Regions from separate parts of the Mesorhizobium sp. CO1-1-8 genome, predicted to be linked through region 3. Evidence: predicted binding sites of a transcription regulator. Region 3 holds the regulator's gene; each other region holds the start of a gene.
The links. The regulator PhoB, encoded in region 3, activates phosphate uptake and scavenging genes when phosphate is short. The targets are predictions, from matches to a motif close to TGTCATNNANCTGTCAT.

Region 1 (4,670 bases), on a different contig from region 3:
CCCCAGGAAACATGGAGCCGGCCCGATGACCGACGAACCGCTGCTGCGCGTCTCGGCGCTGTCCAAATTCTACGGCTCGCGCGTCGGCTGCGACAATGTCTCCTTCGACCTGTGGCCGGGCGAAGTCCTGGCAGTCGTCGGCGAGTCCGGCTCCGGCAAGACGACATTGCTCAACTGCCTGTCGACCCGGCTGCTGCCCAGTTCCGGCACCGCCAGCTACCGCATGCGCGACGGCCAGTTCCGCGAACTCTACCGTATGAGCGAGGCCGAGCGCCGCTTCCTGATGCGCACCGACTGGGGATTTGTCCATCAGAACCCCGCCGACGGCCTCCGCATGACGGTGTCGGCCGGCGCCAATGTCGGCGAGAGGCTGATGGCGGTCGGCGACCGTCACTACGGCAAGATCCGCGCCACCGCCGTCGACTGGCTGTCGCGCGTCGAGATCGACGAGGACCGCATCGACGACGAGCCGCGCGCCTTTTCCGGAGGCATGCGCCAGCGCCTGCAGATTGCCCGCAACCTCGTCACCGGCCCGCGTCTGGTGTTCATGGACGAACCGACCGGCGGCCTCGACGTCTCGGTGCAAGCGCGCCTGCTCGATCTTCTGCGCGGGCTGGTCACCGATCTCGGCCTCGCAGCCATCGTCGTCACCCACGACCTTGCCGTGGCGCGGCTTTTGTCGCAGCGCATGATGGTGATGAAGGACGGCCGCGTCGTCGAAAGCGGTCTCACCGATCGCGTGCTCGACGACCCGCGCGCGCCTTACACGCAATTGCTTGTTTCCTCGATTCTGCAGGTGTGACGATGGCGCCAAGGCACCCCCCTCTGGCCTGCCGGCCATCTCCCCCTCAAGGGGGGAGATTGGCTAACGTCCTCGGCTTCGCCACTCCCCACCGCCGCATAAAGGCAGCGACAGTGACGCTGCCAATCTCCCCCCTTGAGGGGGAGATGCCTGGCAAGGCAGAGGAGGGTACTGGCCCACAAACGACCGACGATTGGAGAACCTTCTGATGCCGACGCCCCTCGTTGTCTCCGACGTCGCCAAGAGCTTCACCATGCATCTACGCGACGGCATCAAACTGCCTGTTATCGCCGGTGTCTCGTTCTCGATCAGGGCCGGCGAGTGCACCGTGCTCGGCGGCCCGTCCGGCGCCGGCAAGAGCTCGATCCTGAAGATGCTGTACGGCAACTACGCCGTTGACGAAGGCCAGATCATCGTCACGCATGATGACGGGCTGATCGACCTCGCCACCGCCAGCCCGCGCACCGTGCTTGCTGTGCGCCGGCAAACGATCGGCTATGTCAGCCAGTTCCTGCGCACGGTGCCGCGCGTCTCAGCGCTCGATGTCGTCGCCGAGCCGCTGGTCGAGCGCGGCGAGGATCGCGAGCTTGCCCGCGGCAAGGCACGCGCCTTGCTGGCGCAGCTCAACCTGCCGGAGAAACTCTGGGCTTTGCCGCCTGCGACCTTCTCCGGCGGCGAGCAGCAGCGCGTCAACATCGCACGCGGCTTCATCACCGAGCATCCGATCCTGCTGCTCGACGAGCCGACCGCCTCGCTCGATGCCAGGAACCGCGATGTCGTGATCGAACTCATCGCTGCCAAGAAGGCGGCTGGTGTCGCCCTGCTCGGCATCTTCCATGACCACGACGTGCGCGAGGCGGTTGCCGACCGCATCATCGACGTCACCGCTTTCGCTCCCGGAAAAATCGCCGCATGACGAGGAAATTGTCCGAGACGCCGCTGGTCCACCCGACGGCAGAGGTGCAGAACTCCATGCTCGGCCGCTGGACCGAGATCGCCGACCGCAGCCGGGTGTCGGAAAGCGAGCTTGGCGACTATTCCTACATGATGCAGGACTGCTCGGTCTGGTGCGCGACGATCGGCAAGTTTGCCAACATCGCGGCCAGCGTGCGCATCAACGCCACCAATCACCCGACCTGGCGGCCGACGCTGCACCATTTCACCTATCGCGCCTCGGACTATTGGGACGACGCCGAACACGAGAGCGAGTTCTTCGCCCAGCGCCGCGCCAAGCGGGTCACCATCGGCCACGACACCTGGCTCGGCCATGGCTCGACCATACTGCCCGGCGTCACCGTCGGCGATGGCGCCGCGGTCGGCGCCGGTGCTGTCGTCTCGAAGGATGTCGCGCCCTACACCATCGTCGCCGGCGTGCCGGCAAAGCCGATCCGCGAGCGCTTCGACCGCCGTACGGCCGAACGCTACCAGGCGCTCGCCTGGTGGGATTGGGACCATGCAAGGCTGCGCGCTTCGCTGGACGATTTCCGCGAGCTTGAGGCCGAGGCGTTCCTGGAGAAATATGGCGGATAGCAAACGTCAAGGAATGGCCGTCACTGACGCTGGGCAGCGGGGCATTATCACAAGCCACCCCGGCCCCTACTATCCGGATGATGTGCCTCTCGACACCAGCATCGACGCCATGACAGCGCTTGTCTGGAACGCCTGAAGGACGGCCTCGCCATTGGCAGCGCGCGACGGACGAGTATGTGCGCATGAAGTGGCGCCGTCTTGCCACCGGCACCAGTTCGCCAGGCCTGCGTTCCACGTCACCTTCGACTGCTGGTCCTGGGCCGGCCGCAGACTCCGGCCTGTGGAGCGTAACAAAACTGACATCAACGCGACACGGCAGGTTCATGTGGCTGCGCTAGGCGAATGCCTGACGATCAATGGTCCGGACTGGAACCTGCCCCCATGCCAGCAAATTCCGCCACGCTCGAAATCCGCGGTGTCACCCGACGATTTGGCAAGAACACTGCCGTCAGCGACATCAACATCGCCATCCCGCAGGGTCAGATGGTTGGCATTATCGGCCGTTCGGGCGCCGGCAAATCAACCCTTCTGCGCATGATCAACCGTCTCATCGATCCCAGCCAGGGATCGATTTTTTTTGACGGCGCCGAGGTTTCCCAGTTGCGCGGCTCGCCGCTGCGGCGCTGGCAGCGTGACTGCGCCATGATCTTCCAGCAGTTCAACCTGGTGCCGCGCCTCGACGTGCTGACCAATGTGCTGCTCGGCAAACTGAACCACCGCTCGACCATCACCAACCTGTTCGGCATGTTTTCCCGCGCCGAATGCGCTGAAGCGGTCGCGGCCCTTGAGCGGCTCGACATCGCCCGCACCGCGCTGCAGCCCGCGGGCACCTTGTCGGGCGGCCAGCAACAGCGCGTCGCCATTGCCCGTGCCATGATGCAGCAGCCCAGAGTGATCCTCGCCGACGAGCCGATCGCCTCGCTCGACCCGCTCAACGCCAAGGTGGTGATGGATTCGCTGCAGGACATCAATCTGCGCGAAGGCATCACGGTCGTCACCAATCTGCACACGCTGGATACCGCCCGCACCTATTGCAACCGCATCATCGGCATGGCCGCCGGCAAGGTCGTCTTCGACGGCCCGCCCGAAGAGCTCAACCGCGAGGCCGTGCGTCTCGTCTATGGCGCCGACAGCAATGGCCAGGAAATCTCCGAGGCCATCACCTCGACCAGCGTTGCCTTCAGGCCAAAGATCGCCGCATCCGCCGGACCGCTCGAACCCGCTTTCCCGGGGTACTGAGAGCGGTTGGGATCGCCAGCCCGCGTCAAGGGCACCAGTCAAACTCAAGAACGCTGCCGGCGCGGGGCCGGAACCTACAGGAGAGATTACAGATGTTCAGGAAGATGGTTTTCGGCGCCGTTTCGGTGCTCGCCATGGCGACCAGCATGGCCCATGCCGCCGACATGAAGGAATTTCGCGTCGGCATTCTCGGCGGCGAAAACGAAACCGACCGGCTGCGCAACTACCAGTGCCTCGCCGACCATCTGAAGGCCGAATTCGGCTTTGAAAAGGTTTCGCTGTTCCCCGCCGCCGACTATGACGGCGTCATCCAGGGCCTGCTTGGCGGCACGCTCGACTTCGCCGAACTCGGCGCTTCCGGCTACGCCAGCATCGCTCTCAAGGACCCGAAGGCGGTCACCCCGATCCTCACCACCCAGCAGACCGACGGCGCCACCGGCTATTATTCGATCGGCCTGGCGCTGAAATCCTCCGGCATCACCGATATCAAGTCGGCCAAGGGCAAGAAACTCGGCTACGCCGATCCGGATTCGACCTCCGGCTATCTGATCCCATTGACCCAGATCCCGAAGGACACCGGCGCTTCGAACGAGACCTTCTTCGCCTCGACCCAGTTCAATGGCGGCCACGAGAACAACGTTCTGGCCGTGCGTGACGGCAAGGTCGACGTGGCGGTGGACGATTCCTCCGGCATTGGCGACTTCAAGGACGGCTACACCTCCGGCACCTTCCACAAGGAAGTCGCCAAGGGCGCCGTCGACCCCAACGACTTCGTCGAAGTCTGGCGCTCGGGCCTGATCCCGAACGGCCCGCTGGTCGTGCGCACCGCGCTCGGCGACGACATGACCGCCAAGCTGGCCGACTTCTTCACGCAGTTGCCGAAGAAGGACAAGGCTTGCTTCGAAGGCGTCGAAGGCGGCGACTTTACCGGCTACGTCCCGGTCAAGGCAGACTTCTACAACGTCATCGTCGAAGCCCGTAAGGCAGCCATTGGCGGCTAACGGCGAAATCAAGAAGGGGGGCGGCGAGAAGACCCCCCCCTTCTTGCATGTCCGATCATGACCCTTTCCGAGACAGCCCCCTCCGGCGCCACTCACAA
Region 2 (4,670 bases), on a different contig from region 3:
GCCATCGGCATGTTCCACGGCTTCGGCATCGTCAAGATGGGCCTGCCGCCCTTCATCATCACGCTGGCAACGCTGACCTCGCTGCGCGGCATCGGCCTTTTGATGACCAACGGCAATTCGATCAACATCAACAGCGACACCTTCACCGCCTTCTCGCGCAATTCCTTCATCGGCATCCCCAACCTGTTCTGGATGGTGATCCTGGTCGGCATTCCGGCCTATATCTTCCTGCATCACAGCCGCTGGGGCCGATACCTGTTTTCGGTCGGCTCCAACGCCGAGGCCTCGCGCCTGTCCGGCGTCAATGTCCAGCGCACCATCTACATGGCCTACACGCTGTCGGGCCTGTGCGCCGCCTTCGTCGGCGTGTTGCTGGCCGCCCGCATCGGCATCGGCAACCCGACGCAGGCCGAGGGCTGGGAACTGCAGGCGATCGCGTCGTCGGTCATCGGCGGCACCTCGCTGTTCGGCGCCGTCGGCTCGGTGCATGGGCCGCTGCTCGGCGCCTTCATCCTGGCCACCATCAACAACGGCGCCAACCTGCTCAACGTCAACTCGTTCTGGCAGCGCATCATCACCGGCGCGCTGATCATCATCATCGTCTACTTCGACGGCCTGCGCCGCCGCGGCAAGTAGCGACCCCGCAATCAACCGCCGGTCCGCCACACCAACGGGCCGGCGATTTCATGACTGGATTAGCGCATGAAAGCCGTCCTCTGCCGTTCGCCCGGCGACCTTGTCCTTGAAGACCGGCCCGCGCCAGAGGCACCGCCTGCCGGCTGGGCGCTTGTGGCGGTCAGCCATGTCGGCATCTGCGGGACCGACTACCACATTTTCGAGGGCAAGCACCCGTTCCTCGCCTATCCCCGCATCATGGGCCATGAGGTGTCTGGTACCGTGATGGAGACCGGCGAAGGCGTCGAACTGGCCGTTGGTGACCCCGTCGTCGTCAACCCCTATCTTTCCTGCGGCAAGTGCATCGCCTGCCGGCACGGCAAGCCCAATTGCTGCGTCAGGATCGAGGTGCTTGGCGTGCATCGCGACGGCGCCATGTGCGAACGCATCCTGGTGCCGGCGCAAAATCTCTATCCGGCCAACGGCCTTTCGCTGGCCGACGCCGCTGCCGTCGAGTTCCTGGCCATCGGCGCGCATGCCGTGCGGCGCGCCCGCGCCGACCCCGGCGCCCGCACGCTGGTCATCGGCGCTGGCCCGATCGGGCTCGGTACCGCCATCTTCGCCCGCATCGCCGAACTCGACGTGACGCTGCTCGACATGAGCAGTGAAAGGCTCGCCTTCGCTGCAAATGAGCTTGGTTTCCGGACCCTCGACGGGCCGCGCGGCGCGGTGCCCGATCTGGTCAAGCAGGCGACATCAGGCGAAGGCTTCGATGTGGTCTTCGACGCCACCGGCAACACCCAGTCGGTGCAGTCGGCCTTCGCCCATGTCGCGCATGGCGGAACGCTGGTGCTGGTCTCCGTCGTCAAGGACGACATCAGCTTTTCCGATCCGGAATTCCACAAGCGCGAGATGACGCTGATCGGCAGCCGCAACGCGCTGCGCGCCGACTTCGATCACGTCGCCGCCTCGATCCGCAACGGCGCCGTTCCCCTGGCCAAGCTCGTCACACACCGCACCACACTCGCCGGCACGCCGCGCGATCTGGCTCGCTGGGCGCATGAGAAATTAGGCCTGATCAAGGCTGTCATCGAGGTCGAATCATAACATGGCCGGCGGTAAATCACGGTCTCGCATAAAGGCCGACACTCCCTACAATGCCGACAACTTCAGTTCCACCCGTTCGGCCGGGAAGCGCGACTCGGAAAACTGGATCGGCTGGCCGTCCGGCGTCACGTTGACGGCGACCGTGACCAGCACGATGGCGCCCGGCTGCAGATCGAGGTCGGCAAGGTCCGCCGCATCGGCATGGCGCGCCGACAGCACGGTCGATTGCCGGAGATAATCGTCGATGCCGAACCGCGCCAGCGACGCGGTGATCGAACCGGTTTCAGCCATCGCGGCATCGATGCCGGCAAAGCGCCGAGCCTCGAACCAGCCGGCAGCGCGCGACACCGGCCGTCCATCCGCTTCGCCGCGCGTTTCCAGCCGGATCACATCGGCTCCCTTGGCAAGACCCAGCCCCTCGGCGACGCGCTGGCTGGCCGGCTCGACCGACGAGGCGAGCAGGACGATGTGCCGTTCCGTCGTCTGCCCTTGCAGGCCTGTCGAAAAGCGTGTGCGCGACCCGATCGGATAGGACAGCCGCTTGCGCGACAGTACGAAGGTGCCTCGCCCCTGCTCGGCCCGCAGCACGCCTTCCTGCACAAGGGCTGATATGGCGCTGCGCACCGTGTGGCGATTGACGCCATAGCGCTCTGCCAGCGCCACCTCCGGCGGCAGCGCTGCATTCTCCGTGAAATCGCCGATGGCGATCGCATGCAGGATCTTGTCGGCGATCTGCCGCCACAGCGACACGCCACTGCGCCGCTCGATGCTGTCCGCTACCAGCCGCCCGACCATCATTGCCCCCAAACCTTCCAGCGCCCAGTCTTCTATCGCTGTCATCCACCCGTCATGGACACGCGTTAGATAATAGGTATAATTTGTATAGTTGTCTATATCAATAGACAAATTTAGCCACGAGGACGATAGCCTATGCGAGGACAGGAAGCCCGCGACCAGGCCGAACGCAAGGCCGCCATGGCAACACTGGCGCAATCCCGCGGCGATGACATCGTCCGGCTCTGGAATGAGGCCGGACTGCCTTCGGACGCCGAGCTGCTGCGCGGCCCCGAAACCGGCCTGGTCACCCTGCGCGGCCGCATCGGCGGCGGCGGCGCGCCCTTCAATGTCGGTGAGGCGACCGTCACCCGCGCCACCGTCCGGCTACCCACCGGACAGGTCGGCCATTGCTATGCGCTTGGCCGCGACAAGCAGAAGGCAAGGCTGGCAGCCATCGCCGACGCGCTATGGCAGGACCCTGCCCGCCGCAATGAGGTCGAGACCGGACTGTTAGCGCCTCTGCGGTCGGCTCTGACCACGGCGCATGAAAAACGCCGCGCCGAGACGGCGGCAACGAAGGTCGATTTCTTCACCATGGTTCGCGGAGAAGACTGATGGACATTGCAGCGCAATCGATCGAGGGCGGTTTCGCCGATCCGGTCTTCAATGCCCAGACCGTGTTCCGCGCCGTCATGGACGCAATGGCACGGCCGGGCAGCGTGCAGCCGCTGCCGGCCTTCGCCCGCCCGCCGGTGCCGCTCTCGGCCACCGCTGGCGCCATAGCGCTGGCACTTTGCGACAATGACACGCCGCTCTGGCTCGACCCGGCCCTGCAAGCTTCCACCGCGGTCAGATCCTGGCTTGGGTTCCATACCGGCGCGCCATTGGCCAATACACCGGCCGATGCGCATTTCGCCTTGATCGCAGCACCTGCCGAGATGATGGCGCTCGATGGCTTTTCGCAGGGCACGCAGGATTATCCCGACCGTTCGACCACGCTGATCCTGCACGTCGGCGATCTGGTCTCCGGCACGCCGCTGTTGCTCGAAGGTCCCGGCATCGAAACCAGCGCCACGATCGCGCCGGCGCAGATGCCGCGCCATTTCGTCGAGCAGTGGAAGCAGAATATCAAGCGCTTTCCGCGTGGCGTCGACATCATCCTCGCCACCGCTGATGGCATAGCCTGCCTGCCGCGCACGACGCGCATCAAGACGATGGAGGCCTAGGATGTATGTCGCGGTAAAAGGTGGCGAAGCGGCCATCGCCAACGCCCACAGCCTGCTTGCCGACCGCCGGCGCGGCGACCGTTCGGTGCCGGCGCTTCGCCTCGACCAGATCGTCGAGCAGCTGGCGCTCGGCGTCGACCGGGTGATGAGCGAAGGCTCGCTCTACGACCGTGAACTGGCCGCGCTCGCCATCGTCCAGGCGCGCGGCGACATGATCGAGGCGATCTTCCTGGTGCGCGCTTATCGCACCACGCTGCCGCGCTTCGGCTACTCCAAGCCCATCGACACCGCCAACATGCTGGTCGAGCGGCGCGTATCGGCGACCTATAAGGATCTGCCCGGCGGCCAGCTGCTCGGACCTACCTTCGACTACACCCACCGGCTTCTTGATCCCGAGCTTGCCGCCGGCGCCGAAGTCGCCGAGCCCTTGCTGCGCGAGAGCGAAGCGCAAGCCATGCCGCGCGTCTCGGCGATCCTCGCCCGCGAAGGCTTGATCGAACCGGACGGCGACATGCCGCAGGACCATGTTCCCGGCGACATCACCCGCGAGCCGCTGGAATTCCCGATGGCGCGCGACATCCGCCTGCAGGCGCTGTCGCGCGGCGATGAAGGTTTTCTGCTGGCGCTCGGCTATTCCACGCAGCGCGGCTATGCCCGCAACCATCCCTTCGTCGGCGAGATCCGCATCGGCGAGGTCGAGCTGGAGCTCGACGTGCCCGAGCTGCCCTTCGCGGTGCCGCTCGGCACCGTACGGGTCACCGAGTGCCAGATGGTCAACCAGTTCAAAGGCTCGGCCAAGGCGCCGCCGCAATTCACCCGCGGCTACGGCCTCGTCTTCGGCCAGAGCGAGCGCAAGGCGATGGCCATGGCGCTCTGCGACCGGGCGCTGCGCGCGAAGGAGCTCGGCGAGGATGTCGTCGCCGCGGCCCAGGACGAGGAGTTCGT
Region 3 (4,670 bases):
CATCGACGACCGACCGACCCAGCACATGGTGCTCTATATGGTCTTGGAAGGGCAGGTCACGAGCAACTACGACGGATTGATCCAGGAGCATGTTCCCGGCGACATCGTCGCCGTCGACTATTCGTTGCCCTATGAAAGCCAGACCTCGGGCTATGAAGGGATCGCGCTGACTTTCGACAAGGCCAGTGCGCCGGCCGGGCTGCAGAACAACGCTCACGGCCTTGTGCTGACGGCGAGCGAGGACGCCGGTGCCATGCTGGGAGCCCAGATCAAGGCACTCGTGAAGCATATCGAGGGCCTCAGCATTCACCAGAGTCAGGTGACAGTCGACGGCATCCTGCGCTTTGCCGTCGCCGCCTTTGGCGCCCCCACAACGCGACAGCGACGTGACAAGCGTTTCCTCTTCCAACGTGCATCGTCGACCGCACGACAAAAACTGTCCGATCCCGACTTCGGCCCGAATGAGCTGGCGGCGGTCCTGGGAGTTTCCCGATCGAACCTGTTCCGTTTGTTCGAGCCGCATGGTGGCGTACAACGCTGGATGCTCGCTGAACGGCTAAGAGTGAGCTTGCAGAGCATTCTACGATCAGCGCCAGATCACAAGATAGCGGCCATTGCCCGTAACCACGGGTTTCGCAGCGAGGCGCACTTCAGCCGCGCCTTCCAGAAGCGATATCAGATCAGCCCGAGTTCTGTCCGCGCTCTCGCCAAGGATTCAATGCGGATGGCAACGTATGAGACCTTGCTGAAACAGGGCAACGGAAACGGAGGAGCGGTCGTCGAAGGCTGGCTCGCCTCCGTCCGCGCCTGAGTCCGTTGCGCAGGGCGTTCCGCTCGGCAATCAGCAAGGATTGGTTCTGGCTATGGCTGGCGGTGAGCTGCGAAGCCGACCTCGAAACAAGAAGAAGCGAAGGTGATCCCGCACCTTGATTGTGCGTCTCATCTTGGTGACCGAGCGTCCCAATGTGCCCGCCAACCTCGCCCGGGACAGTGACAGCACAATCGACTTCGCGGACAGATATTTCAAGGTGTGAGCTGAAGCACTGCCGGCCACGAAGGCCGGCCAGACATGCTTCCAGTAATGCGCAATGGAGCGCACACCGCAAAGGGCACCCAACATGTCAGGCGAGGCAATTCAGATGCAGCAGATTGGTGAAGCGGACAAGCCGGGCCACCCGAATTCATCGCATCTGGGACGGGCAATCAGCAAGGCATGGGCGCGCCTTACATTAACCGGCTTACCATCGCGTCGTACCCCACGGCCAGACGGCCTGGAAGCATTCGACATGCTCGGCGGCTGGAAAGGCACGGATGCCAAGAGGCATAACAATAGCTAGTGGCGCTGGCCGGGCGGGTACTTCTTATGCGCATCTTTGCAATCTCGGCGGGCTTGGTCCTATCAGCGGGGTTCTGGCCCGCCCATGCAGCCTCTCCGGATATGCCGGCGGCTCCCCCGATCGGTTTCAACTGGACAGGCGGATATGGTGGCGTCCTGGCAGGATATGCTTGGGGAGACGGCCGCTTCACCGGGGATGACGATCATGCCAATCCCAAGCCTGCCGGTCTCATGGGAGGTTTGTATGTCGGTGCGAACCACCAATTCGGCAACAACGTCGTCTTGGGCATCGATGCCGACATAGCCTGGAGTGGGGCTGACGATGATGCTCTCGTATACAATTCGGCGGGGGTTCCCTGGCCTGCCGACTACCCCGTAGTCCAGGAGATAAGTCGGACTGGTGCGATCCGCGCGCGCCTCGGATACGCAACCGACCGGTGGCTGCCCTATATTGCCGGTGGTGTCGCCTTCGCCGACGTAAATCAAAGGCTCGTCGGAGCCGATGACGATTTCGACACGACTTATACCGGCTGGACGCTCGGCGTCGGCACGGAATACGCCTTTACCGACAACATGATCCTCCGGGCTGAGTACCGCCATGCCGATTTTGGATCCAAGACATTCGACCTGCAGGATGCACCTCCATTGGACATCGAACTCAAGACCCATGAGGTTCGCATCGGCATCGCCTACAAATTCTGATCGGCACCTGTCCGAAGTTGCGTTGGGCTTCCCGGCCATCGCAGGACCTGACCGTGAGCTGTTGCCCAGAGCAATTCTAGGAAAAGCGAGAAACGGCTTTCCCTCCGGAGTTGCATCAAAACAAAGAGATAGGGCGGCTCTGCGTTTCCGTGAAACGATGATGAAACGCTCAGGTGAGAACCCTTCACAAAGGAGTTCTCACCTGGTCCCGATGATGTCGGGGCGGAATTAGCTCTAATCCTCGCGGATCGCGTATCCGGCCCCACGGATCGTGCGGATGACGTCCGGCATGCGGCCATTGTTGACCGCCTTGCGCAGCCGGCCGACATGCACATCGACTGTGCGCTCGTCGATGTAGATCGTCTCGCCCCAGACATTGTCGAGCAGCTGGCTGCGCGAGAACACGCGGCCTGGATGGCGCATCATGAATTCAAGCAGGCGGAATTCCGTCGGCCCGAGCCGGATCTCGCTCTTCTTGCGATAGACACGATGCGACTCGCGATCGAGCACGATGTCGCCGACCTTGAGCACGCTGGACAGCACTTCCGGCTTGGCCCGGCGCAGCAGCGCCTTGACCCTGGCCATGAATTCCGGCGTCGAGAAAGGCTTGACCAGATAATCGTCGGCACCGGTCGACAGGCCGCGCACGCGGTCGCTTTCCTCGCCTCGCGCGGTCAGCATGATGATCGGCAGCCGCTCGGTCTCGGGACGCATTCGCAGGCGCCGGCAGAGTTCGATGCCGGAAACCGCCGGCACCATCCAGTCGAGCACCAGAAGGTCGGGAACGTTCTCCTGCAGCCGGATTTCGGCCTCGTCGCCGCGCGTCACCACCTCGACCTGGTAACCTTCGGATTCAAGATTGTAGCGGAGCAGCACGCCTAGCGGCTCCTCATCCTCCACCACCATGATGCGTGGTGCGATCATCGGCTGGTCACCCCTGTCATGCCGCTGGCGAGGACATTGCCGTCTCGTCCTGCTTCGGACGATTGGCTGGCAACTGCGTGCCGGTCAAAACATAATAGGCATTCTCGGCGATGTTGGTCACGTGATCGCCTATCCGCTCGAGGTTCTTGGCGCAGAACAACAGGTGCGTGCACGCCGTGATATTGCGGGGATCTTCCATCATGTAGGTCAACAGCTCGCGGAACACCGAGGTGTATTTGACGTCGATGCGTTCGTCATTGTTTCTGAGCGTGGCAAGCGCTGCCGGGTCAGCGGCGGCATACTCGTCGACGACCCCCTGCACCTGGATCAGCACCAGCTGCGCCATCCCGTCGATCGAATGCGACAGGTCGTGCGGCGTGACGCTCAGCCCGACAGTGCCGACTCGCTTGGCGATGTTCTTGGCAAGATCACCGATGCGTTCGAGGTCGCCGGCCATGCGGATCGAACCGACCACCGCACGCAGGTCGTTGGCCATTGGCTGGCGCTTGGCGATCAGCGTGATGGCGCGATCGTCCAGCTCGCGCTGGCGTGCATCCATGATGGCGTCGTCGGAAACCACCCGCTGCGCCAGCGCATTGTCCGAATTGAGCAAAGCCCTGGTCGAGCCACTGACCATCGAGCGGGCGAGATCGCCCATGTCGCGGATCAGCTGGCTAATCTGCTCCAGATCCTCATCGAAAGATGCGACGGTATGTTCACCCATGATCTTCGTCCCTCATATGCCTGAGCTCAGCCGAACCGGCCGGTGATGTAGTCCTGGGTGCGTTTGTCGTCGGGGGTGGTGAACATCTTGTCGGTGGCGCCCTCCTCGACCAGATAGCCTAGATGGAACATCGCGGTGCGCTGCGACACGCGCGCCGCCTGCTGCATCGAATGGGTGACGATGACGATCGTATAGTTCTGACGCAGTTCGTCGATCAGTTCCTCAACGCGAGCGGTGGCGATCGGGTCGAGTGCCGAACACGGTTCGTCCATCAGGATCACCTCGGGTGACACGGCGATGGCGCGTGCAATGCACAGACGCTGCTGCTGGCCACCGGAAAGACCCGTGCCAGGTTCCTGCAAACGGTCCTTGACCTCGTTCCAGATTGCCGCCTTCTTCAAGCTCGACTCGACGATCTGATCCATGTCGGCTTTGCGCTTGGCCAATCCATGGATGCGCGGACCATAGGCGACGTTCTCGTAGATCGACTTTGGGAACGGATTGGGTTTCTGGAACACCATGCCGACGCGCGCCCTGAGTTCGACGACATCGATGTTCTTGTCGTAGATGTCTTCTTCGTCGAGGGTTATCTTGCCGGTTACCCGTGCCGAATCGATGGTGTCGTTCATGCGGTTGAGGCAGCGCAGGAAGGTGGACTTGCCGCAGCCGGAGGGGCCGATCAGCGCCGTCACCTGATTCAGGCGGACGTCGAGATTGACATCGAACAGCGCCTGCTTCTCGCCGTAGAACACGCCGACCTTGTCGCCGCGCATTTTGATCACTTCGTTCGACTTCATCTTGTCGCCCACTGCGTTTTCAAGAGACTGTTCGGTCATGATGTTCATACCAAGATGCCTTTTTTCTACCAGCGCCGCTCGAACCGACGCCGAAGCACGATCGCGGTGATGTTCATGGCCATGAGGAAGACGAGCAGGATGATGATGGCGCCCGACATGCGCTCGACGAAAGCGCGTTCGGCCTCGT

Region 1: a site for PhoB is predicted at 2,619-2,635, ahead of phnC (phosphonate ABC transporter ATP-binding protein). Genes of this name have one in related genera too.
Region 2: a site for PhoB is predicted at 2,557-2,573, ahead of phnF (phosphonate metabolism transcriptional regulator PhnF). Genes of this name have one in related genera too.

What each region holds. Positions count from the first base shown of each region.
Region 1 covers NZ_JAIUGZ010000017.1:72,878-77,547, forward strand. The annotation lists gene LB558_RS27130 (alpha-D-ribose 1-methylphosphonate 5-phosphate C-P-lyase PhnJ) at 1-29, shown strand, start outside; gene phnK (phosphonate C-P lyase system protein PhnK) at 26-802, shown strand; gene phnL (phosphonate C-P lyase system protein PhnL) at 1,011-1,718, shown strand; gene LB558_RS27145 (DapH/DapD/GlmU-related protein) at 1,715-2,332, shown strand; gene LB558_RS32970 (hypothetical protein) at 2,346-2,468, shown strand; gene phnC (phosphonate ABC transporter ATP-binding protein) at 2,714-3,571, shown strand; gene phnD (phosphonate ABC transporter substrate-binding protein) at 3,664-4,572, shown strand; gene phnE (phosphonate ABC transporter, permease protein PhnE) at 4,630-4,670, shown strand, end outside.
Region 2 covers NZ_JAIUGZ010000017.1:66,756-71,425, forward strand. The annotation lists gene LB558_RS27095 (ABC transporter permease) at 1-636, shown strand, start outside; gene LB558_RS27100 (zinc-binding alcohol dehydrogenase family protein) at 703-1,722, shown strand; gene phnF (phosphonate metabolism transcriptional regulator PhnF) at 1,768-2,517, opposite strand; gene phnG (phosphonate C-P lyase system protein PhnG) at 2,653-3,114, shown strand; gene phnH (phosphonate C-P lyase system protein PhnH) at 3,114-3,725, shown strand; gene LB558_RS27120 (carbon-phosphorus lyase complex subunit PhnI) at 3,727-4,670, shown strand, end outside.
Region 3 covers NZ_JAIUGZ010000008.1:69,181-73,850, reverse strand. The annotation lists gene LB558_RS17455 (AraC family transcriptional regulator) at 1-811, shown strand, start outside; gene LB558_RS17450 (outer membrane protein) at 1,364-2,038, shown strand; gene phoB (phosphate regulon transcriptional regulator PhoB) at 2,273-2,962, opposite strand; gene phoU (phosphate signaling complex protein PhoU) at 2,979-3,686, opposite strand; gene pstB (phosphate ABC transporter ATP-binding protein PstB) at 3,713-4,531, opposite strand; gene pstA (phosphate ABC transporter permease PstA) at 4,549-4,670, opposite strand, start outside.